Regions from separate parts of the Streptomyces sp. NPDC020917 genome, predicted to be linked through region 3. Evidence: riboswitches for the same ligand, from Rfam matches in the RefSeq annotation. Region 3 holds a riboswitch; each other region holds the start of a gene.
The links. Region 3 has a riboswitch for cyclic di-AMP ahead of ACH4TG_RS07310 (M23 family metallopeptidase). Riboswitches for the same ligand answer to the same signal wherever they lie in the genome.
Positions count from the first base shown of each region.

Region 1: another riboswitch for cyclic di-AMP. It lies ahead of ACH4TG_RS13825 (C40 family peptidase); the one in region 3 lies ahead of ACH4TG_RS07310 (M23 family metallopeptidase).
Region 2: another riboswitch for cyclic di-AMP. It lies ahead of ACH4TG_RS37355 (peptidoglycan DD-metalloendopeptidase family protein); the one in region 3 lies ahead of ACH4TG_RS07310 (M23 family metallopeptidase).
Region 4: another riboswitch for cyclic di-AMP. It lies ahead of ACH4TG_RS38275 (NlpC/P60 family protein); the one in region 3 lies ahead of ACH4TG_RS07310 (M23 family metallopeptidase).

Region 1 covers NZ_JBIRRR010000005.1:346,562-351,909, forward strand. Annotated here, with positions in the region: gene ACH4TG_RS13815 (ATP-dependent Clp protease proteolytic subunit) at 1-558, shown strand, start outside; gene ACH4TG_RS13820 (hypothetical protein) at 565-882, shown strand; cyclic di-AMP (ydaO/yuaA leader) riboswitch at 1,237-1,412, shown strand; gene ACH4TG_RS13825 (C40 family peptidase) at 1,416-1,913, shown strand; gene ACH4TG_RS13830 (ABC transporter permease) at 2,070-2,903, opposite strand; gene ACH4TG_RS13835 (ABC transporter ATP-binding protein) at 3,051-4,010, opposite strand; gene ACH4TG_RS13840 (TetR/AcrR family transcriptional regulator) at 4,066-4,707, shown strand; gene ACH4TG_RS13845 (GNAT family N-acetyltransferase) at 4,704-5,348, shown strand, end outside.
Region 2 covers NZ_JBIRRR010000027.1:99,423-104,770, reverse strand. Annotated here, with positions in the region: gene ACH4TG_RS37375 (hypothetical protein) at 1-229, opposite strand, end outside; gene ACH4TG_RS37370 (hypothetical protein) at 425-619, opposite strand; gene ACH4TG_RS37365 (uridine kinase) at 1,030-1,656, shown strand; gene ACH4TG_RS37360 (GNAT family N-acetyltransferase) at 1,753-2,769, shown strand; cyclic di-AMP (ydaO/yuaA leader) riboswitch at 3,165-3,320, shown strand; gene ACH4TG_RS37355 (peptidoglycan DD-metalloendopeptidase family protein) at 3,325-4,263, shown strand; gene ACH4TG_RS37350 (AAA family ATPase) at 4,394-5,348, opposite strand, start outside.
Region 3 covers NZ_JBIRRR010000002.1:716,417-721,764, reverse strand. Annotated here, with positions in the region: gene ACH4TG_RS07325 (hypothetical protein) at 1-465, shown strand, start outside; gene ACH4TG_RS07320 (XRE family transcriptional regulator) at 696-1,586, shown strand; gene ACH4TG_RS07315 (hypothetical protein) at 1,664-1,969, shown strand; gene ACH4TG_RS07310 (M23 family metallopeptidase) at 2,195-3,229, opposite strand; cyclic di-AMP (ydaO/yuaA leader) riboswitch at 3,241-3,381, opposite strand; gene ACH4TG_RS07305 (N-acetylmuramoyl-L-alanine amidase) at 3,854-4,510, shown strand; gene ACH4TG_RS07300 (DUF4240 domain-containing protein) at 4,533-5,123, opposite strand; gene ACH4TG_RS07295 (NUDIX hydrolase) at 5,325-5,348, opposite strand, start outside.
Region 4 covers NZ_JBIRRR010000029.1:71,255-76,602, reverse strand. Annotated here, with positions in the region: gene pcrA (DNA helicase PcrA) at 1-378, opposite strand, end outside; gene ACH4TG_RS38280 (NlpC/P60 family protein) at 619-1,755, shown strand; cyclic di-AMP (ydaO/yuaA leader) riboswitch at 1,896-2,051, shown strand; gene ACH4TG_RS38275 (NlpC/P60 family protein) at 2,059-3,096, shown strand; gene ACH4TG_RS38270 (hypothetical protein) at 3,167-3,526, opposite strand; gene ACH4TG_RS38265 (NlpC/P60 family protein) at 3,856-4,908, shown strand; gene ACH4TG_RS38260 (FG-GAP repeat domain-containing protein) at 4,953-5,348, opposite strand, start outside.

The DNA.
Region 1 (5,348 bases), on a different contig from region 3:
TACTCCAAGCTGCTCCAGGAGCGGATCGTCTTCCTCGGCACCCAGATCGACGACACCTCGGCGAACGACGTGATGGCCCAGCTCATCCACCTGGAGAGCGCCGCGCCCGAGCAGGACATCCACCTGTACGTCAACTCGCCGGGCGGGTCCTTCTCCGCGATGACCGCGATCTACGACACGATGCAGTTCGTCACCTGCGATGTGGCGACCGTCTGCATCGGCCAGGCGGCGTCGGCCGCCGCGGTGCTGCTCGCCGCGGGAGCGCCGGGCAAGCGGATGATCACCCCCGGTGCGCGGATCCTGATCCACCAGCCCTCGCTGAGCGAGGCGATCCAGGGCGACACCTCCGACCTGGAGATCCAGGCCAAGGAACTGCTCCGCACCCGCGAGCAGTTGGAGACACTGCTGGTCCGGCACACCGGGCAGGACGCGGAGCGCATCACGGCCGACATCGAACGGGACAAGGTGTTCGACGCCGAATCGGCGGTCGCCTACGGCCTGGTGGACCAGCTGACCACCAGCAGGAAGTCCAACACCACCCCGTACGGCCTGCGGTGACCCGACGTGGTGCCGGAGCTGCCACCCCTGCCCGCCCTCACCCGCTCCGAGGGTGAGCTGGTCGACTGCTATCTGGAGGTCGTCGATCTGCTGGGGAAGATCAACCCCAGCCGCACGACGGACACTTACCGGGCGCTGCGCGCCGCGCAGGCGCTGGTGGGACGGGCCGCGGCTCTCAAGGAAGCGCTGACCACGATGCACCTGCGCGGCGAGACCGAACTCCATCACGCCACGCTGGGCCGGGCGCTGCGGGTCCTGGACGGTGAACGCCGGTCCGCACTCGCCACGGTGACGCCGGATCCGGGAGCGCCGCCGACGCACTGACACGCCGAGACCCGGCCCGATGACGGCCGTTCGGCCCCGACACGCCCGACACGGTGACGGATTCGCTCAGTCCATTGGGCGTATCCAACAGGGTTTGTCAATTCGGTGCTGAATTGCGCATGTCGGCTGGACCCGCCGGCAAGCCGCTTCATCGGGCCAGGTCAGAGCGACGGACGCGGCGTCAGCGGACATGCTCCGGAGCCGCGTTCACTCGGATAGGTGAAACGTGACGAGGCTCACATAGCGCGTTTTCAGTCACACATCGCACCGTTTCGTGCGTAACCATCCGTGGTGACGACAAGCCCCCGTCGCCGTGACGGGGCGGTCCGTGCGGACGCCCAATCCTGCCGCCGCACGGATGCCAGGTCGACACGAGTGCACGCGGCAGGAGCGGAGGACCCAGCACGACGGGGCGGCACCGGACCGGATCCGGACCGCCTCTTGGGGTGAAGCCGCAGGTCAGCGGCCGGGCATTCTTCGCCTGCTCGAACCCGACAGGTCATCCTTCGCAGGCTGACGACGAAGGGTTGCGCATGCTCGCGCTCCACCACATGAACGTCCATCCCGTGTCCGCACGGCTCTCCCGGTTCGGGGCGGCGTCCGTGCTCACCGCGGCGGCCGTCGCCGCACCCGCCCTGATCCCCGGCGCCCTCCCGTCCGCGCAGGCCGCCTCGCTGTCCACCCTGGCCCTGGACATCGCCGCCTCGAAGCAGGGCGCCCCGTACCAGTGGGGGGCGACCGGCCCCTACCGGTTCGACTGCTCGGGGCTGACCCAGTACTCGTTCAAGCGTGCGGGCAAGACCCTGCCCCGCACCGCCGCCGCCCAGTACAACAGCACCCGGCACATCAGCGCCTCCGCGCGCCGCGCCGGTGACCTGGTGTTCTTCCACGCCGGCTCCTCGGCCTCGTCGGTGTACCACGTCGGCATCTACGCCGGCGACGGCCGCATCTGGCACGCGCCGAGGACCGGCGCCTCGGTCCGCCTGGAGCGGATCTGGACCAGCCGCGTCTGGTACGGCCGCGTCAGGTGAGCAGCTCCGGCTCACTGGGGCCAGGACCGCTCGACGACCTCCTCGCCTTCCTCCTCGGCGGCCGCCCCGGCGTCTTCCCGGACGTCGCGGCGCGCCACAGGCCCGCGGGCGGGAGCGCGACCGGGGCCGGGGACGGTCCCTGCGACGGGTCCGCCGTCATACCGCCAGCGCCCGGCCCCAACCGCGGGCCACCCGCCAGCAGGCCACCGCACCGCATGCGGCGCCGACGGCGAGCAGCACGGCAGCACCCCGGAGGGTGGGACCCGTGTCGCCCGCCGCGGCGTGCCTCAGGGTCTGGGCCGCCCAGTACCCGGGAGAGGCCGGGCTGACCGCGCGCAGCCACCCCGGCAGCAGGTCCAGCGGGACCAGGGCGCCGCCGAGGGTGGTCAGGAACAGCGCGCCGATGTCGAATGCGGCGCTCAACTGGCCGTAGCTGCGCACCAGCACGCCGGCCGCGGTCCCCAGGCCCAGCAGCGCCAGCCCCCAGGCGCCGCAGGCGACCACCAGCAGTCCCGGTGCGGCCACCGGCATCCCGAACGCCACGATGCCGAAGCCGAGCACCACGGCCTGCTGCACCACGAGCACGCCCAGGACCGGCACGGCCTTGCCCACGAGGAGTTCCACCGGCCGCACCGGGGTGGCGCGCAACCGGTCCCACGTGCGCCACATGCGCTCGGACAGGATCGAGCCGCCGACGATGGACAGGGCCAGCAGCGAGAACGTCACCAGCGACCCGACCACGGCCTGGGCGGTCCCGCCCGGCCCCTGCGCCTGCTCGTACAGCGGCCGCGTGGCCGTCAGCAGCATGAGGGGCATCACCATCCGCCCGGCGAGCGGCCCTGGTTCGTGCAGCAGCACGGTCGTGTTGTGCCGGATCAGGACGCCGGTGCGGTGCAGGGCGTCGCGGGTGCGGCCGGGCTCGGTCAGCCGGCCGGATCCCGGCGCGCCGGCGGCCGCCACGGTTCCGCCCGGTCGGACGTCGAGGTGCATCTGAGGCTCCTTCAGGTGTGCGCGCGTCACAGGGAGTCGGGTGGGACCGCGGCGGATCGGCGGATCGGCGCGGCAGGGCGGCCGTGCGCCCGCCGCTTCCCCGCGATGCGGGCCTGCGGCCCGGAAGCAGGCCGGAGAGGGGGCCGGTCAGGCCACCCGGGCCGCAGACCCGGCGGCCCCGGCGCCGGAGGTCTCCGCGCCCGCCGTGCTCTGCGGGCCCTCCGCGGCCAGCGACCGGTACAGGTCCAGGTCGGGGCGGCGCACGTCGACACTGACCGGGGCGCAGCCCGCGGCGAGCAGTTCGGCGAGGTCCGCCGGCGGGTTGCGGGTGGCGATCCGCAGCCCGTGCGGCCCCTCCTCGCGGGTCCGCCGGTCCAATTCCGGCGACAGCACCGGACGCGCTCCCGCCGGATCCAGGCTGATCCGGATCTCCCCGGGCAGGTCGGCGGTGAGCCCGGCGCGGTCCCCTCTGGCCACCACCCTGCCGCGTCTGACGACCGCCAACGTGGCGTCCAGGTCGACCAGTTCGGGCAGGTAGTGGGTGGTGTAGAGGACGGCCGCGCCGGCCGAGGCGCGGGCCCGCACCGCGGCCAGCAGCGCCTGCCGCGTCTCGGGGTCGGCACCCGCCGTCGGCTCGTCGAGCAGCAGGACGCGCGGTGTGGCGACCATGGCGGCCGCGGCCTGGGCGCGCCGCCGCTGACCGCCGGAGAGCACCGCGCACCTGCGGTCCAGCACCTCCCCGAGCATCAGCTCCTCCGCCACGCCCTCGACCGACCGCCGGGCGGCGGCCCGGCGCAGCCCGGCGAGCCCGGCGAAGAGCTGGAGGTGCTCGCGGACGGTGACGGTCGGGTAGAGGGCGAGTTCCTGCGGCGCGACGCCGAGCAGAGCCCGTGCGGCGCGCGGGTGTTCACGGGCGTCGATGCCGCAGACCCGCACGGTTCCCGCTTCGGGCCTCACCAGCCCGGTGACGACCTCGACGAACGTGGACTTGCCGGCGCCGTTGTGCCCGATCAGCCCGGTGATCTCACCGGGGCCCACCTCCAGGCTGAAGCCGTCCAGCGCCCGGCGCTCGCCGTAGCGCATCACCAGCCCCTCGGCCGAGAGCATCGGCCACCACCCCCATAAAGTTGATCTACACCGTATAGATCTACAGTGTAGAGGCATGAGCGGGAAACGGGAAGAGATTCTGGACGCCGCCGTGGCGATCGCCGACGAGCGCGGCCTGGCCGGGGTGTCCATGCGGTCGGTCGCACAGGCCGTCGGCGTCACGCCCATGGCGCTGTATCCGCACGTCGGGGACAAGGCCGGACTGCTCGACGCGATGCTCGGCCGGCTGCTCGGCATGGTCTTCCAGACCGCGCCGGCGCTGTCCGTCGTCACCGACTGGCGTGAGCGCGTGCGGTTGTTCGCACGGACCGCGCGGACGCTGGCGCAGGGCCACCCCTGGGTGACGGGGCTGCTGTTCTCCCGTCCCGCCGTGACGCCCGACGCGGTGACCACCGTCGACCTGCTCTATCTGGCGCTGCTGGACGCCGGCGTGCCGAAGTCCCAAGTGCCGCGCCTGGAGCGGCTGGTGAGTACCTACATGCTCGGCTGGATCGCGTCGGAGGCGGGCGGCAGGTTCGGGCCCGGCACCCTCGACCCGCGCGGGCGCCGCGGCCGGCTCCCCGACGGTGCGCTGCCCGGACACGACGCGGTGATGCCGTGGCTGGCCCAACCGGTCGACTGGGACGCCGAGTTCGACCGGGACCTCGACGACCTGGTGATGATGATCGAGACGCTGGCGGCGAGGGGGCAGGAATGACGTCCGGCACCTCCACCCGCCTGGCGGGCATACTCGCGCGCGCCGCCCGCGGCACCTTCCCCCCGCCCGACGGCTCGGTGACCTTCCTCCCCCAGCCCTCCGAGCGGGACGCGGGAGTGATCGCCTTCACCGCGCACACCGTGGTGTTCACCGACGCCGACCACGCCGAACTCGCGGCGCTGCTGCCGCCGGACGACCTCGGCGCCCCGCTGTGCCCGCCGTTCCTCTCGGAGCTCACCGCGCGCACCGGGCGGGAAGTCGTCAACGTCGACCTGCTGACCGTGGCCGACCCGCTGCCGGGGCCGCCACCCCTCGACCTGCGCGAGACGAAGGACCGCGGGCACCCGCGCATCCTCCGCGCCCTGCGGCACCGCGACGAGGTGCGCGCCTGGACGGTGCCCGGCGGCACGCTGGTGATCGGGCGCGGCGTGGCCGGGCGCTGGGAGACCGCGCTGGAGGTCGATCCTGCCGCCCGCGGCAAGGGCCTGGGCCGCGCGCTCGCCGCTGCGGCCCGGCACCTGGTGCCCGGCGGCGCGCCGCTGTGGGCGCAGGTCGCGCCCGGAAACGCGGCCAGCGTACGGGCGTTGCTGTCGGCCGGCTTCGCGCCCGTGGGGGCGGAGGCGCTGATGGTGCGTCCGCAC
Region 2 (5,348 bases), on a different contig from region 3:
CGATCACGACGGCGGCCGCGCCCAGCAGCAGGGCGGGCGCGCGGCGGTCCTTGGGGGTGCGGCCCCACCAGCCGCCGGCCCAGGCGGCCTGCCGGCGCATGCCGCGGGCGATGGTGATCACGGGGTGCAGGACGTCCGTCGCGCCGTCGGCGGCGGTGCGTGCGATGTCACGGCCGCGGGCGAGCGCGGGTCGGCTGGTCAGGATGGCGGGAAGGGGACGCCTGGCCACGGGTGCTCCATGGGTGGTTCGGGTGCTGGGGTGTCCGCGGGGACGCGGCGGGGCGCGCGGGGGACGGGCGCGCCGCAGGGCCGGAAGGCCGGGGGAAGCGGGGGAGGAGGGGGAGGCGGGGACGTACGGACCCGGAGCGGGGGACCGCCGCGGGCCCGTACCCGTCGTGGCAGGAGTGGCCGTAGCGGGCGACCGCTAGATCTTGAGCCCGCCGATCAGTCCGGCCAGGCTGGCGCCGCCGGCCTTGATGCTGGGCGCGATGGCGGTGCCGGCGAGATAGAAGCCGAAGAGTGTGCAGACGACACCGTGCGACACCTTCAGGCCGTCCTTGCGGAAGAACAGGAAGCAGACGACGCCGAGCAGGACGACGCCGGAGATGGACAGGATCATTTGGGCTCTTCTCCTGGGTGATGGGGACGGTCACCATGAGTTCTTCCAGGCTCACAAGAAGTAATAGATCTTGCTCGGCGGCATTAGGGTGATTTGTAGCGAATTTCCACCAGGTGGGTGAGCTTCCGGGCGCCGCGGAACCGCCGTCGGCGCGATCATTGCCCGGCCGTGCCGCCTCGTGCGGACCGCAGCGCCGCAGACCCGCGAGTGGAGCAGCGGCTTCGCCCAGCCGGGTGACGGCGGGCCGCCGGTGTTCGCACCGGCTGTTCGGACGGCAGGGGCCGTGCTGCCGTGACGGCCCGGATCGGCGGCGGAGGCTGCCCGGAGCGGGAGGGGCGGGGCGGGTCCGGAGTGGGGGCTGGGGCGGGCTGGCGCGGGTGCGGCCGGGGCGCTGCGGCAGGATGGGTGCCGTGCAGCTGACCCCGATCACCTGGCCGCGGCTGGCCGAGGCCCTCGCGGAGCGGATCGCCGGCACGGAGCCGCCCGGTCCGTGGTGGCGGGTCGCCGTCGACGGGGCGCCCGCGGCCGGCACCGCCGAGCTCGCCGACGCCGTGGCGGCCGCGCTGCCGGCCCTGGGCCGCCGGGCCCTTCGGGTCAGCGCGGCCGGGTTCTGGCGGCCGGCCTCGCTGCGCCTGGAGTACGGCCACGAGGACGCCGACGCCTACTACCAGCTGTGGCTCGACACCGGGGCGCTGCGCCGCGAGGTGCTCGACCCGCTGGGACCCGGCGGCAGCGGGCGGGCGCTGCCGTCGCTGCGCGACCCGGTCACCGACCGGTCCACCCGCGCCGGCTACGAGGAACTGCCGCCGGGCGGGGTCCTGGTGCTCGACGGGCCGCTGCTCCTCGGCCAGGGCCTGCCGCTGGACCTGACCGTCCACCTCAGCCTGTCCCGCGCCGCGCTGGAGCGGCGCACCGAGGCCGCCGAGCGATGGACGCTGCCCGCTTACGGCCGGTACGCCCGCGAAGCGCTGCCGGAAGAGACCGCGGATGTCCTGGTTCGCGCCGACGACCCCCGCCATCCCGCCTGGACCGGCTGAACTCCCGCTGCACGTACGTCACTCGGGCAACGCACCGGCAGCCCGCCGGTCCTGCCTTGCCGTGGGGCCGCGCACCCCGCTAGCGTCCCGGGCACCATGACTGTCGCCATCGCGCCGCTGACCGCCGAGCACATACCCATGGCCGCGCAGCGGTACGACCGCTGGTTCGCCCGCGCCCGCCGCCCGCCGTCGCAGCGCTCCTGGCTGGCCGACGGCCCGGTGCGCGGCGAGGAACTCCTCGGCAAGCTGCAGAACGCCCCCGGTCTCGAGGCGTGCCGGGCGCTGGACGCGGACGGCGCGATCATCGGGCACCTGGCCGCGGTGCCGCTCGACCTGGCGCCCGACAACCCGGCAGCGCTGCGCAGCCATCCGCACTCCGCCCTGGTGCCGCACGGCGGCCACGCGCTGCCGGCCGGACGGGAGAGCGAGGTGCTGCGGGCGCTGTACGCCCGGGTCGCCGAGCGCCTGGTCGCCGAGCGGCGGCTGGTCCACTACGTCGACGTGCCGGCCGGGGAGACGGCCACCGCGCCCTGGTCCGAGCTGGGGTTCGGCCGCGAGCTGGTGCACGGCCTGATGGCGGTGAAGGCCCGCGGGCGGCAGCCGCGCGGGGTGGGCGGGCTCGCCATCCGGCGCGCCGGCCCCGGCGACCTGCCCCAGGTGGGCCGGATGGCCGCGGAGTCCTCGCGCGGGCAGCGGGGCCCCGCGATGTTCCAGCCGCAGCCCGAGGCGGGGCTCGCCGCGCTGCGGCTGCGGTACACCGACGCCCTGGCCGATACCCGCTGCGGCGCCTGGATCGCCTCGCGCCGCGGCGAGGAGATCGGCATGGTCCTGGTGGTGCCGGCGGCGCCCGGGCCGGTCGTGCCCGAGTCCTGTGTGGAGCTGATGGAGGCGTTCGTGGACCCCGCGGCCCGCGGTGAGGGCATCTCCCGGGTGCTGCTGGCGACCGCGCTCGCCTGGGCCTACGACAACGGCCACCGCTACATGTCGGCCCGCTGGCACTCCGCTAGCCCGCTGGCTGCCGGACACTGGCCGGCGACCGGCTTCCGCCCGGTCGCCTACCGGCTCAGCCGGACCCTGGACGGCCGGATCGGCGGCCCGCCGGGGACGTACTGACCCGGATTCCACTCCGATCGGACAAACCCTCATTTGTCGCCCTTGTTCCGGCATTTCGGAGTGAGGCGGGTCACTTCCGCTGTGGAATGTGACGGGCATCATGGCGGGAACACGGTCCGATGTCCGGAGAACACCCGCTGTTTCCGATGCGGGCGATTTGTCGCCATGTCGTCACCGCGTGCGGCGTGCCGGTGCACCCACGGTCAACCGCGCGGACACGCAGGGGTGGCGGGCGTACGACGATCGGTCACCGGCTCCCGGCGGGCGCGGTGGTGGGCCGCGGCAGCCGGTTGCCCGCCGCTCGGAGGGTCCTCTAGCTTCGCGTCCGGCGGGCCAGGTGCCCGCGCACACTCTCCGCGGGCGGACCGCCGAATCCTGCCACCGCCCGGACCCGGAACCGTCGAGCACCTAACACGGCAGGAGCGGGGGACCCACGGTAGGCCGCCGTCCGCGCACGCCGGACGGCTCGGGGTGAAGTCACGCACCCGAGTGACCGGGCATCTCCTGCCCGAACCCGACAGCTCACCTCGCAGGCGTAGGAGAAGGAACTCCCGCATGCCCGCCAAGGGACAGCACCGCAAGCCCCATCTGAACCGCCTCACCCGCGTCTGCATCGCCGCCGGCGTCGGCAGCGCCGCCATCGCCCTGCCGCTGGTCGCCGCGACCGGCGCCTCGGCCGCCACGCCGGCCAAGGCCCCCGTCGCGACGACCGCCCACGTCAAGGACACCGCCAAGGGCGCCCACGCGAAGGCCGAGACGTACACCGTCCACCCCGGCGACACCCTGTCCAAGATCGCCGCCGCGCACCACATCAAGGGCGGCTGGCACCGGCTGTACCAGGAGAACAAGAAGGTCATCGGCAGCGACCCGAACGTGATCCGTCCGGGCATGCACCTGACGCTGCACGGCTGGCACGGCGTCAAGCCCGGCGACAAGCACCCGGCCAAGCCGGCTGCCCAGCCCGCCGCCAAGCCCGCCGCGAAGCCGGCTGCCAAGCCCGCTCCGGCGAAGAGCACCGCGCAGCAGAGCGCGGCGAAGACCACCACGAACACCACGACGGCCACCAAGGCCGCCGCCACCACCGACACCGGCTGGACCAAGCCGGTCGGCAACGCGTCCATCGGCACCCCGTACCACCAGGCCGGCTCCAACTGGTCCAGCGGCTACCACACGGGCGTGGACTTCCTGGTGTGGTCCGGCACCCCGGTGCACTCGGTCGCGGCCGGCACCGTCGTGCACGCCGGTGCCGACGGCGCCTACGGCAACGACGTGATCATCAAGCACGCCGACGGCAAGTACACCCTGTACGGCCACCTGACGCAGCCGCTGGTGTCGGCCGGCCAGACCGTCACCGAGGGCCAGGAGATCGGCATCTCCGGCGCCACCGGCAACGTCACCGGACCGCACCTGCACTTCGAGGTGCGCACCACCCCGAACTACGGCTCCGACATCGACCCGGTCGCCTACCTCGCGTCGCACGGCGTCAGCATCTGACACAGACGCCCGTACGACCGCCGTCAGGCGGCCGCCCGTGCCCGTCCGGTCTGCACCACCGGGCGGGCACACCGCTGTCCGGGCGCCCCGCCGTCCGCACCGCCTCCCGCCGCGGACGCAACGCTCCCGACTAGCCGAACATCCCGGTCAGTTCGCCGCGCGAGACCACGCCGAGCTTCGGATACGCCTTGTACAGGTGGTAGCCGACGGTGCGCGGGCTGAGGAACAGCTGCGCGGCGATGTCCTTGTTGGACAGGCCCTGGGCCGCCAGCCGGACGATCTGCGCCTCCTGCGGGGTCAGGCCCGCCTCCTCGGCGACCGAGCGGGTCTGCGGCGCGACCTCCACCGCGGCCCCGGCCGCGCCGAGTTCGGCCCGCGTCCGGTCCGCCCACGGCCGCGTGCCGAGCCGCGCGAACACCTCGAGCGCGCCCTGCAGATGGCCGCGGGCCTCGTTCTTGCGCCGCGCCCGCCGCAGCCACTCGCCGTACAGCAGCGCGGTGCGCGCCCACTCCATCGCCCTGCGCTCCGGGTCGTGCCCGGACAGGGCCTGCCCGTAGTGCTCCTCGGCCGCGCTGTCCGGTGCCCGCAGCGCCCGGCAGCGGGCCACCAGCGCGGCCGCCCAGTCCTGCCGTGACCGCGCCGCCCACCGCTCGAAGCGTGCGAACGCCTCGTCCGCCTGCTCCGCCACGCCCAGCCGGACCGCCGCCTCCACCAGGTCGGGCACACTGCGGGTGGCGCAGATCTGGTGCCGTACGGCCGGGTCGGTGAGCAGCAGCAGCCGGTCGAGCGCCGACTGGGCGCGGCCCAGGCCGAGGTCGAGCAGCCCCTGCGACCAGTACGTCCACGGCGCTCCCGGTGCGGTGCCCGACCCCGAGCCCGCCGCCAGCGCCTGCTCGACCTGCGTCCGGCACTCCGCCTCGTCGCCGCGCAGCGCCGCGACGTGCGCCAGCGTGGAGCTCAACTGGCTGACCCACTGGAGCTGTCCGGTGGCGCGGGAGAGCCGCAGCCCCTCGCTCGCGGTGCGGTGGGCGTCGTCGAGGCGCGCTTGGAAGATCTCCGCCTCGGCGCGGAAGAACATCAGCGTG
Region 3 (5,348 bases):
GCGGAGGTCGGCGTCGAGATCCGGGTCATCGACCGCATCGTGCGCACCTTCAACGACGTGATGATCTTCGACCGGGACACGGTCTTCCTGTCCGGGTATCCCGGCCGCGCCCTGGCGAACGGCGAACCGGGTCCGGACGAGCCGGTGATCCGGATCGGCGGCTCGGTGCTGGCGCCGTCGTTCCTGGCGATGTTCGAGGCGTACTGGGTCCGCGCGTCCCCGTACGTCACGCCGTCCCAGGGCCGACTGCCGTCCGGGGGGCCGCAGTTGAGCCCGTTCGAGGAGACGGTCGTGCGGCTGATGTCCTACGGCTACGACGACGGCTGGATCGCCCGCGAACTCGGCGTCGACACCGGGGCGGTGGCGGACGTGATGCAGACGCTGATGCAACGCCTCGGCGCGGCGAGCCGGTTCGAGGCGGGCTTCCGGCTGTCCGCAGGGCTCGACCGGACACAACTGCCGTAGGGGCGTGGCTTCCTGCTCGCGTAGGCTTCCCGTACCCCGGCCGTACGGCCGTACGGTCCTGACCGGCGCGGACCCGCGCCGGATCGGGCCGGATCGACGCCGATCCACACCGGCCCCGGCGGGGCCCACGACGGCCCCACCGAGGCCCGCACCGGCCAGGTGAGGACACGCGGGCCCCAGCTCGTCCGGCGTACCGGCGCCGACCCACGCCACAGACGCGGAGGTGACGCATGCGCAACCGCCAGGCCCTGCAGGCGCTGCTGGCCCGGGCGCGGGCGCGCGTCGACCCCGCCGACCTGGGCCTCGCGCCCCGGGCCGACCCGCGCGGCCGCCGGGTCCAGGGGCTCACGCACGAGCACATGACCCTGCTGCTGGGCTGGCCCGAGCACAAGTACGGCTACGTCGAACGCGGCCGGCTGGCGCACATCGGCACCGACGTGCTGGCCCCCATCGCCCGGATCCTGCACCTCAGCGACCACGAGTGGGAGGCCGTGGTGCTCTACGCGACGGGCCTGCTGCCGGCCCGCCCGCTCGACCCGCGGCCCGGGACCGCGATACCGCGGCCGTGGGAGCGGGTGCTGCGCTCGACCGGCGAGATCGCGTACCTCAACGACGTCGCGTGGGACGTCGTCGCCTACAACACCGCGTTCGCCCGGCTGTTCAGGGACGAGGACGTGCCGCGGAACACCATGCGGTGGATGCTGCTGGCGCCCGAGGCCCGGACGACCCTGAGCGACTGGGAGCACAGCTGGCTGCCGCTGCTGGTGCCGCAGCTGCGCCACGCGGTCTCGGCGAACCCGCACAACCGCACGCTGGCCCGGCTGCAGGCCGACGTGCGGCGCGATCCGGTGGTGGCCGCGGCGTACGAGTCGCCGTCGGCGGAGTTCATGGGCCCGCGGGCGGACGAGTCGCGGCCGATGCTCCACCCCGAGCTGGGTCCGGGCTGGGTCACCATGTGCGCGGCCGGCCCGTTCGGGGTGCCCGGCGGACGGCTGATCTTCCTGCTCTTCGACGCGGGCGGGCGGCCGGTCCCCCGCCCTCCGCTGTTCGCCCCGGCCCCCGGCCCGGTCGACCCTGCGCCGGTCGACCCCGGGCCACCGGGCGGCGGGGAGACCGCTTAGTCTCGGACCGAACGGCACGTGACGGGACGTTCCAGGACAAGGGGCGGCCCCGCGGGCGCGACGGAAGCGAGGACGGCATGGCTGGGGTTTCGGCGAGCACGGTGGCGGCCGGCGGGCTGGTCGGCGGCTATGCGATCGCCCGGTGGACCAAGCGGCGCGAACTCGGCGGCGCGGCGCTGGCCGCGGCCGGCGCGGTGGCCGCCCGCGAGTGGCGGCAGCAGGCCGGCACAGGGGCGGCCGCTGCCCTGACCGGTGCCTATGTGGCGGCCTTCGCGGGTTCGCACCCCCTGGCCAAGAAGCTCGGCGCCTGGCCCGCGGTCTTCACCGTCGCCGGCGCCGTCGCCGCGGCCTCCTGGGCCGTCGCCGGCCGTTCCGCCAAGTAGCCTTCGCCCGGCGGGAGTTCGGGCCCGGACCGTGGGTCGTCGGCACGGCGTGGCCGGCCCGCGGCCGGGTCACGCCGTCGCGCGGCGCCCCAGTTGGGTACGTCCGGGAGGGCGCCCTGCGGGGCCACGGGGAGCGGGCGGCTCGACCTTCCGCGGACAGGCCGACGGCCCTGACAAGGGGGGGTTCGCCAGGGCCGCCGGGGTTCGGGGGATGCGTGCCGGTCGTCAGACCGCCACGTCGTGGGAGCGGAGCCACGGGAGCGGGTCGACGGGGGCGGCACCGCCGGGACGGACCTCCAGGTGGAGGTGCGGGGACGCGACGTTGCCGGTGGCGCCGACGCGGCCGACGGTGTCGCCGGTCGTCACCTGCCCCTCGGTCACGCACATCGTCGACAGGTGGCAGTACCAGAGCTGCGTGCCGTCGTCGAGGGTGAGCACCACGCGGTAGCCCTGGGCGCCGGCCCAGCCCGCGGAGGTGACGGTGCCGCCGTGCACGGCGTGCACCGGGGTGCCCGTCGGGGCGGCGAAGTCCTGCCCGGTGTGCAGGTTGCCCCAGGGGTCGGCCTCGCCGAAGGTGCTGGTCAGCGTGGCGGACGCCAGCGGCTTGATGTAGGAGGCGGCGAGCGCGGCCAGGCGCTCGGCCTCGGCCTTGGCCGCGGCCTCCGCGTCGGCCTTCGCCTTCGCCTCGGCGGCGGCCTTCGCCGCGGCCGCCTGCTCGCGCACCTTGCGCGCCGCGGCCTCGCGGGCGGCCTGCTCGGCCGCGGCCTTCGCGGCGGCGTCCCGTTTCGCCTGGGCGGCGGCCTCGCGCTCCGCGGTGGCCTGGCCGATGATGCGGGCGCGCAGCGCCTCGCCGGGGTCGCTGATGACGCTCGGCGCGGGGGTGGCGGCGGGCGCCGCCGCGGAGGCGGGCACGGGGTCGGCCTCGGCGGGGACGACGTCGGGCACGGAGATGGCCGCCGGCGCGGCACCCGGCGCGGGGGCGCCGGGCGTTGCGGCGGCGGCGACACCGCCGGCGCCGACGGCGGCCATCGCCGCGATGCCGAGCACGGTCCCGCCGCGGGCCATGGTGCGCTGGCGCGGCATCCGGTGGGCGCTGGAGTCCGCGGCGGTGCGCGCGGCGTCGGAGCCACCGGTGGAGTGGGTGTCGGCGAAGAAGGCGAAGGCGGGCTGCTCCCCGTCGGGTCCCGGCCGCGGCGCGTCGCCGTTTCCGGCCTCGGTCTCGGGCCGGGCGGGTGCGTAGGCAGGCTGGTTCGACGCCACGGGGGCGCTCTCCTTTCCTTCCCTCTCGCCTACCGGGTTAGCTGACGGGTTCGGAGCAGGAAGGTCTCCTACGAACGGCCTTGCGGCCGCCCGATTCACCCCAGGATCTCGGGTCCCCGGTTCCCGCGGACGGGATTCGGCAAGCGCACGGTGCCGCCTCTGACGGCGGTGGTGACGACCGCGCTGCGTTATCGAACGTTAATAGAGCCGGGGGGGAAATCCAAGCCGAATCGGGGAGTTGGCGGCGGAACCAATCGGACACACGGCGCACAGAAGGCGTAAAGCGGTCAGCCGGCGTGACCTGGCGGAGAGATGAGCGTGTGTCAGTTGTTATGCGGGGACGACGCGAGTGACTACAGTCAGTGAGCGAGCGGACGCGGTCGGCGGCGGACGGCGGGCGCACCGGGTGCCGGCCGCCCGGTGCACCGGGTGCCGGCCGCCCGGTGCACCGGGTGCCGGCCGCCCGGTGCACCGGGTGCCAGCGGTCTGGACCTGTGCCAATTCGCGAACCGCTTGGCAGGCCGCGGCGACCGGCCCCACGATGGGCAGGCTCGACGTTCTTGTCATGCACTCGTCCATATCCGTCCGCGGTACGTCCGCACTGCGACGCCTCAGGAGCCCGCCATGGCACGTCCCAGCAATCCCCCCACCCCCCACGCCGGGACCGCCTCCGGCCCTTCGGCCCCGCCGAGCCGCCGCTCGCTGCTGCGCGGCGGCCTCGCGCTCGGCGCCGCGGCCACCGCGGGACTTGCCGGCGAGCTGTGGACCGGCCGCGGCACGGCCTCCGCCGCGGCCGTCGACTACCCGGGCGCCACCTGGGCCCCGGCCAGCACCTCCAACTACACGGTGTCCAGCCGCCCCACGGCCTACCCGGTCAACCTCGTGGTGATCCACGTGACGCAGGAGACCTTCTCCGACACCATCAAGCTGTTCCAGGACCCGACGCACGCGGCGGCCGCGCACTACGTCGTGCGGTCCGCGGACGGCGCGATCGACCAGTGCGTGCGCGAGAAGGACATCGCCTGGCACGCCGGCAACTGGGACTACAACACCCGCAGCATCGGCATCGAGCACGAGGGCTGGGTGGACCAGCCGTCGTACTTCACCACCGCGATGTACCACGCGTCGGCCGCGCTGACCGCGGAGATCTGCGACAAGTACGGCATCCCCAAGGACCGCGACCACATCATCGGCCACTACCAGGTGCCCGGCACCGACCACACCGACCCCGGGCCCAACTGGGACTGGGTGCGGTACATCCGGCTGGTCAACGGCGTCTGACGGCCGCGGACCCCGCCCGCGCTCAGGGCCGCGGCAGCGGGAACATCTCGCTGAGCCGGGGCAGCCGGCGGGCCGCCTCCGGCTCGTCCAGCGCGCTCCACCGGTCGCCGCGCGGCGCCGTACCGGTGGTGCCGCGCGGGCCGGAGGCGGCCCGCCGCGCGCGGACGGCGGCGTCCAGGGCGTCGGCCGGGAGCGACGACACGCGCTCGTACGCCTCGGGGGCGAGCCGGTCCAGCGACTCCCAGGTCGGGTGGTCGTCGTACCAGCTCTCGCGGGGGCGGGCGGACAGCCGCAGCACCTCGGGGACGTACGCGAGGGAGTCCGGGTCGTCGACCGCCGCGTCGAACACCGGGCGGCCCAGGCCGATCAGCCAGTGCTGGAAGTAGCAGAACGTGTCGTCGGAGCACCAGCCGCCGAAGACGCGGTCGGCGGCGGCCCACAGGCTCCAGGTCCTGGACTGCGCCACCCGCCGTTCCAGGCCCGCCTGGAAGCCGATGATGCCGTCGAGCGGCGTCCGCAGGAGGGCCTCGCGGAGCCAGGCGTCCCGCTTGTCACCGGTGAGCCCCTGCCGCCTGCTGTCCGCGATGAGAGTCCAGAGGGGATCCGTCTCCATGCCGCGACTATGCCAGCGGGCTGTCACTGCGCGCAGGGGCAATTCCACCTGATGGACGCTCAGTTCCCACTCCCCGGGCCCCGCACCCTGCCCGTCTCCGCCCCCCGGAGCCTTCCCGACCTGCGACGACGCGCCTGGCTGACGGAAGAGCGAAGGCCGCCGCGCAGCGACCGGCGGCGAGGGCGCGGCGAAAAAGGGGCCTCAGAGGCCGAGCCGGACGGGCTC
Region 4 (5,348 bases), on a different contig from region 3:
GATCGCCAGGATGGAGCCGGGGTGGACGTGCCGGGCGTAGAGGAGGTGCGCGATGCGGTGGGTGAGCACCCGGGTCTTGCCGGAGCCGGCGCCGGCCACGATGAGCAGCGGCCCGCCGGAGTGCCCCACGGCGGCGCGCTGCTGCTCGTTGAGGCCCTCCAGCAGCTGCGCGGGGTCGGCGGCCGGGCGGGCGGCGCCGTCGCGGTAGTGGGCGTCGCGGATCGGCGGCGGGCCGTCGAACCGGTCGCCGAACAGGCCGTCCGGCAGGGAGTCGGGTTCGTCGTGCTCCCCCTCCGGCGGCGGGGGCGGGCCGTCGTCGGCCGGGCCGTGGGCCGCGTCGAGACCGGCCAGGAAGCTGTCGTCAAAGAGGCTGCTCATCGCCTCCTGAGTCTAGGACGCCGCGCCGACAGTCCGTCCCGGTTCACCCGGTTCCCCCGGCCGAAGGACTCGCACAGGTGTGTCCTTCCTACCACGCTCGGTGACGACGCACCGGGTCTGGCAAAAGATTACGAAAAGGTATCGGGCCTTATCGGACATCGGCCTTCCCAGCAACGCCGGGCCTCGGCTACGTTCCCGCACCAGCCCCACCGGTCCGCGTCCGAGAGGAGTCCGCCCGCCATGGCGACGCACCGTAAGGCCAGAACCGCGCTACTCAGCGCCTCGGGACCACGGGCGGCAGTGGGTATCACCACTGCCGCCCTGGCCACCGTGACCCTGCTGAGCGAGACGGCGAACGCCACCCCGCCGCCGCAGCCCTCCATCGCCGAGGTCAAGGCGAAGGTCGACTCCCTGATGCACCAGGCCGAGGTCGCCACCGAGAAGTACAACGGCACCAAGGAGCAGGTCGACCAGCAGAACGTCAAGGTCAACAAGCTGCTGGAGCAGGTGGCGCAGAAGACCCAGACGCTCAACGACGCGCGCCGCCAGCTCGGCCTGTACGCGGCCGCGCAGTACCGCTCCGGCGGTGACGAGACCACCACCCGCTACATGCTGTCCGGCAGCCCTGAGGACCTCGTCGACCAGCTGCACCTGACCGACGTGCTCGCGCAGCGCCAGAAGGCGGCGGTCGACTCGTTCCGGGTGGAGCAGGCCGCCGCGACCCAGCAGCGCATCGAGGCGGCCAAGAGCCTGGCGTCGCTCACCGCGCAGCAGGCCAAGCTCAAGACCGCCAAGCAGGACGTGCAGACCAAGCTGAGCCAGGCCCAGCACCTCCTCAACAGCCTGACCGCACAGGAGAAGGCGCGGCTGGCGGCGCTGGCCGCCAAGCAGGAGGAGGAGGCCCGCCGGAAGGCGGCGGCACTGGTGGCCAAGCAGAAGGCCGCTGCCGAGGCGGCGGCCAAGGCGGCCGCCGCGAAGAAGAGCACGTCGACGACGACCACGACGCCGCCGTCGACGCCCGCCAACTCCTCGGTGGCCGACCAGGCGATCGCCTTCGCCCGCAAGCAGATCGGCAAGCCCTACGTGTGGGGCGCCACCGGTCCCGACTCGTTCGACTGCTCGGGCCTGACGCAGGCGGCCTACAAGGCGGCCGGCATCACCCTGCCGCGCACCACCTGGGACCAGGTGAACGTCGGCACCCGGGTCTCGGAGACGAACCTGCAGCCGGGCGACCTGATCTTCTTCTACAGCGACATCAGCCACGTCGGCATGTACATCGGCAACGGCGAGATGATTCACGCTCCGCACACGGGCACCGTCGTCAAGATCGCGCCGATCACGGAAATGCCCTTCTACGGTGCCGTTCGCCCGTATTGACCCCCTGAACCACCGTCACCAACCGTAAGATCACAAAGCGATTTCGGTCACATTGCGATCCAAACTTCCCAAGACTCGCGAGAGTTGATTACCGTAGCCCGCTAGGTGGCCTGCTTCCCGCCGGTGCAAGTGCCGGCAGCACGCCACCTCCGCCTAATCCGGCCGGCGGCCGGAACCGGGGACCCACAGTCACATTGGGGTGAATCCGGACAGACGCGACAAGCGTCCGTCCAGTAGGGCAGCCTTCCCAGCCCGAACCCGTCAGCTAACCCGGTCGGCGGTCCACGGAAGGAGTCGCCTGCTGTGGCGTCGCACCGCAAGCCGCGTACCCGGATACTCGCCTCAGCCGCCCCCCGCGCGGCGGTCGGGGTCACCGCAGCGGCACTGGCGTCGGTCACCCTGATGAGCGAGACCGCGAACGCGGCGCCTGCCAAACCCTCGATCGCCGAGGTGAAGAAGCAGATCGACACGCTCAACCAGCAGGCCGAGGTGGCCACCCAGCAGTACGACCAGGCCAAGGAGAAGACCTCGGCGCAGCGCGCCAAGGCCAACCAGCTCCTGGAGCAGGTCGCGCAGAAGACCCAGCAGATGAACGAGACCCGCCGGGTCCTGGGCCAGTTCGCCACCGCGCAGTACCGCGACGGCGGCCTCGACCAGACGACGCAGCTGCTGCTCTCCGACAACCCGGAGCAGTTCCTCCAGCAGTCGCACATGATGGACCGGCTCTCCACCACGCAGGAGCAGGCCCTCCAGACCTTCAAGGTCCAGGAGGAGCAGGCGAACATCCAGCGGGCGCAGGCCACGTCGAGCCTGAACCAGCTGACCTCCGCGCAGAGCGCTCTGGCGACGGAGAAGAAGAACCTGCAGACGAAGCTCGCCGCGGCGCAGAAGCTGCTCAACAGCCTCAACGCCGCGCAGCGCGCCAAGCTCGCCGCGATGACCCCCTCGACGTCGTCCGCGACGAAGCACTACACGTACAGCGGGCCGGCGACCGGACGGGCCGCCGCCGCCATCCAGTTCGCGCTCTCGCAGCGCGGCAAGCCGTACGTGTCCGGTGGCACCGGCCCCAACGCCTACGACTGCTCCGGGCTCACCCAGGCCGCCTACCGCGCGGCGGGCGTCAGCATCGGCCGGACCACCTGGGACCAGGTCAAGGACGGCGTCGCCGTCTCCCAGGCCGATCTGCAGCCGGGCGACCTGGTGTTCTTCTACTCGGGCATCTCCCACGTCGGGATCTACCTCGGCAACGGGCAGATCGTGCACGCCCCGCACACCGGCGCGGTCGTCGAGATCGCGCCCATGAGCTGGATGCCGTTCGCCGCGGCCCGCCGGGTGGCCTGAGTCCCAGCGAAACGCGTGACGTCCGGACGGGAGTGCTCCGTCCGGACGTCACGCGTGTTCGGGCGCGGGCCTACGTCCAGAGCACCGCGATGAAGATGTTGAGCGCGGTCAGCACCCCCACCGCGCCGAACGTCGCCCGGTCGAGGCGTTCCTCGTCGCGCTTGACGTAGACCAGGCCGAGGATCACCACCAGCACCGCCAGCTTGACGCCGATCTTGGCGTTGTCCACGTGGCGGTCGTCGGCGTTCAGCAGGGCGACCATGGTCACGCCGGTCACGAGCATGGTGGCGGCGCCGTAGAGCATGCCCGGGACGAAGCGGACCGCGGCGGTGCCGTTGCCCATCACCTTCAGCTGGGTGAGGAACCCGCCCAGCAGTGCGGCGATGCCCAGGATGTGCAGGCCGACTAGAACATTGATGAGAGTGTCCATGGGCGCGACCCTAGCGACGCCCTTAGCACCCCCCGGCGGGAGGGGTGGCCTTCCCCGCGCATCGGTCAGTGCGGGTACCCAAGCGGGCATGTCACCCGTCGAACGCCGGTCGGTTCCGGTCGGCCCCGACCGGAAGGGCACCAGTCCCGGTCCACCGGACCCGCGCCGCCCCCGGTGAGGTTTAGCGTCGCTCGACAGGTGGCCGATCCCCCGCCGGCGGCGCACTGTCGTCCGTCCGGTGGCGGCTGCCCCCGCCGAGGTCCGGCGGCGCCCTGTTCCCCCGTGCAGGCGCCGCCGGACCCACCCCCGGAAGGAGAGTGACGGCCGCCGTGGCCTCACACAGTCGCCCGCCCCGATCCCGCGTCACCGTCTCCCGCGCCGCCTGCACCCTGGCGCTCGCCTCCGCCGCCTCGGTGTCGCTGTTCGGCGAGACCGGCTACGCACAGCCCCGGCCCACACCGGCCGAGGCCAAGGCCAGGGTCGAGGCGCTGTACCAGCAGGCCGAGCAGGCGACCGAGCAGTACAACGGCGCGAAGCAGCAGGCGGACGACGCCCAGGCCGCACTCGGCGGGCTGCAGGACGAGCTGGCCCGCAAGACCGCCGCGCTCAACGCGACGCGGGACGCGCTCGGGACGGTCGCGGCGGCGCAGTACCGCGCCGGGTCGCTCGACCCGACGCTGCAGCTCGCGCTCAGCTCCGCGCCCGGGACGTATCTGGAACAGGCCGGGATGCTCGACCAGTTGGGGAACCGGCAGGCCTCGGCGCTGGCCCGGCTGGCCGCCCAGCAGCGGGACATCGAGCAGACCCGGGCCGAGGCCGCCGGCCGGGTGGACGCCCTGCGGGCGGCGCAGTCCCGGCTGGCGGCCCGCAAACAGACCGTGCAGCGCACCTTGGCCGAGGCGCAGGCGCTGCTCGCGCAGCTCAGCCCGGCCGACCGGGCGGCCGTCGGCGCCTCGGACGGCCCGGCCGGCCAGGCGGCCGCGAACCGCTCCACGCTCCGCCCGCCGCTGTCGGCGACCGCGGGCGCCCCCTCGGCGCGCGCCGCCGAGGCGGTGGCGTTCGCGTACCGCGCGCTGGGCCTGCCCTACGTCTGGGGCGCCACCGGGCCGAACGCGTACGACTGCTCGGGCCTGACCCAGGCGGCGTGGAAGGCGGCGGGGGTGTCCCTGCCGCGCACCACCTACACCCAGATCAACGCGGGCGCCCGGGTGCCGGAGTCCGAACTGCGCCCCGGCGACCTGGTGTTCTTCTACTCCGGCGTCTCGCACGTGGGCCTCTACATCGGCAACGGCGAGATGATCCACGCCCCGCACCCCGGCGCACCGGTCCGGATCGCCCCCATCTCGCAGATGCCGTTCGCGGGGGCGACCCGGCCGGCGTGAGCCGGTGTGCGCGGGTCAGCGCGGGTCAGCGCGGGTCAGCGCTGTCAGAAGATCGCGCTGTAGGAGTTCCAGCCGGCGGTGCCGATCAGCACGCGGGTCTTGTACGTGATGGTGCCGATGTGCCCGGTGGCGCTGTACCGGAACAGCCGGCCGTCGGAGGTCGCGCCGACCAGGTCCGCACGCCCGTCGCCGTCGAGGTCGCCGGGTGCGGCGAGCCTGGTGTAGGTGTTCCACCCGGCGCCGACGTCGATCCGGCCCTTGAACGGCGCCTTGCTGTCGCCGGTGCCCAGGTACAGGTACAGGTGGCCGTTGCCGGCGCGGGCCACGATGTCGGGGTAGCCGTCGCCGTTGATGTCGCCGGCACCGGTGAGGGCGTTGTACTCGCCCCAGCCCGCACCGACCTTGACCCGGCCGTAGAACGACCCGTTGCCCTTGCCGGT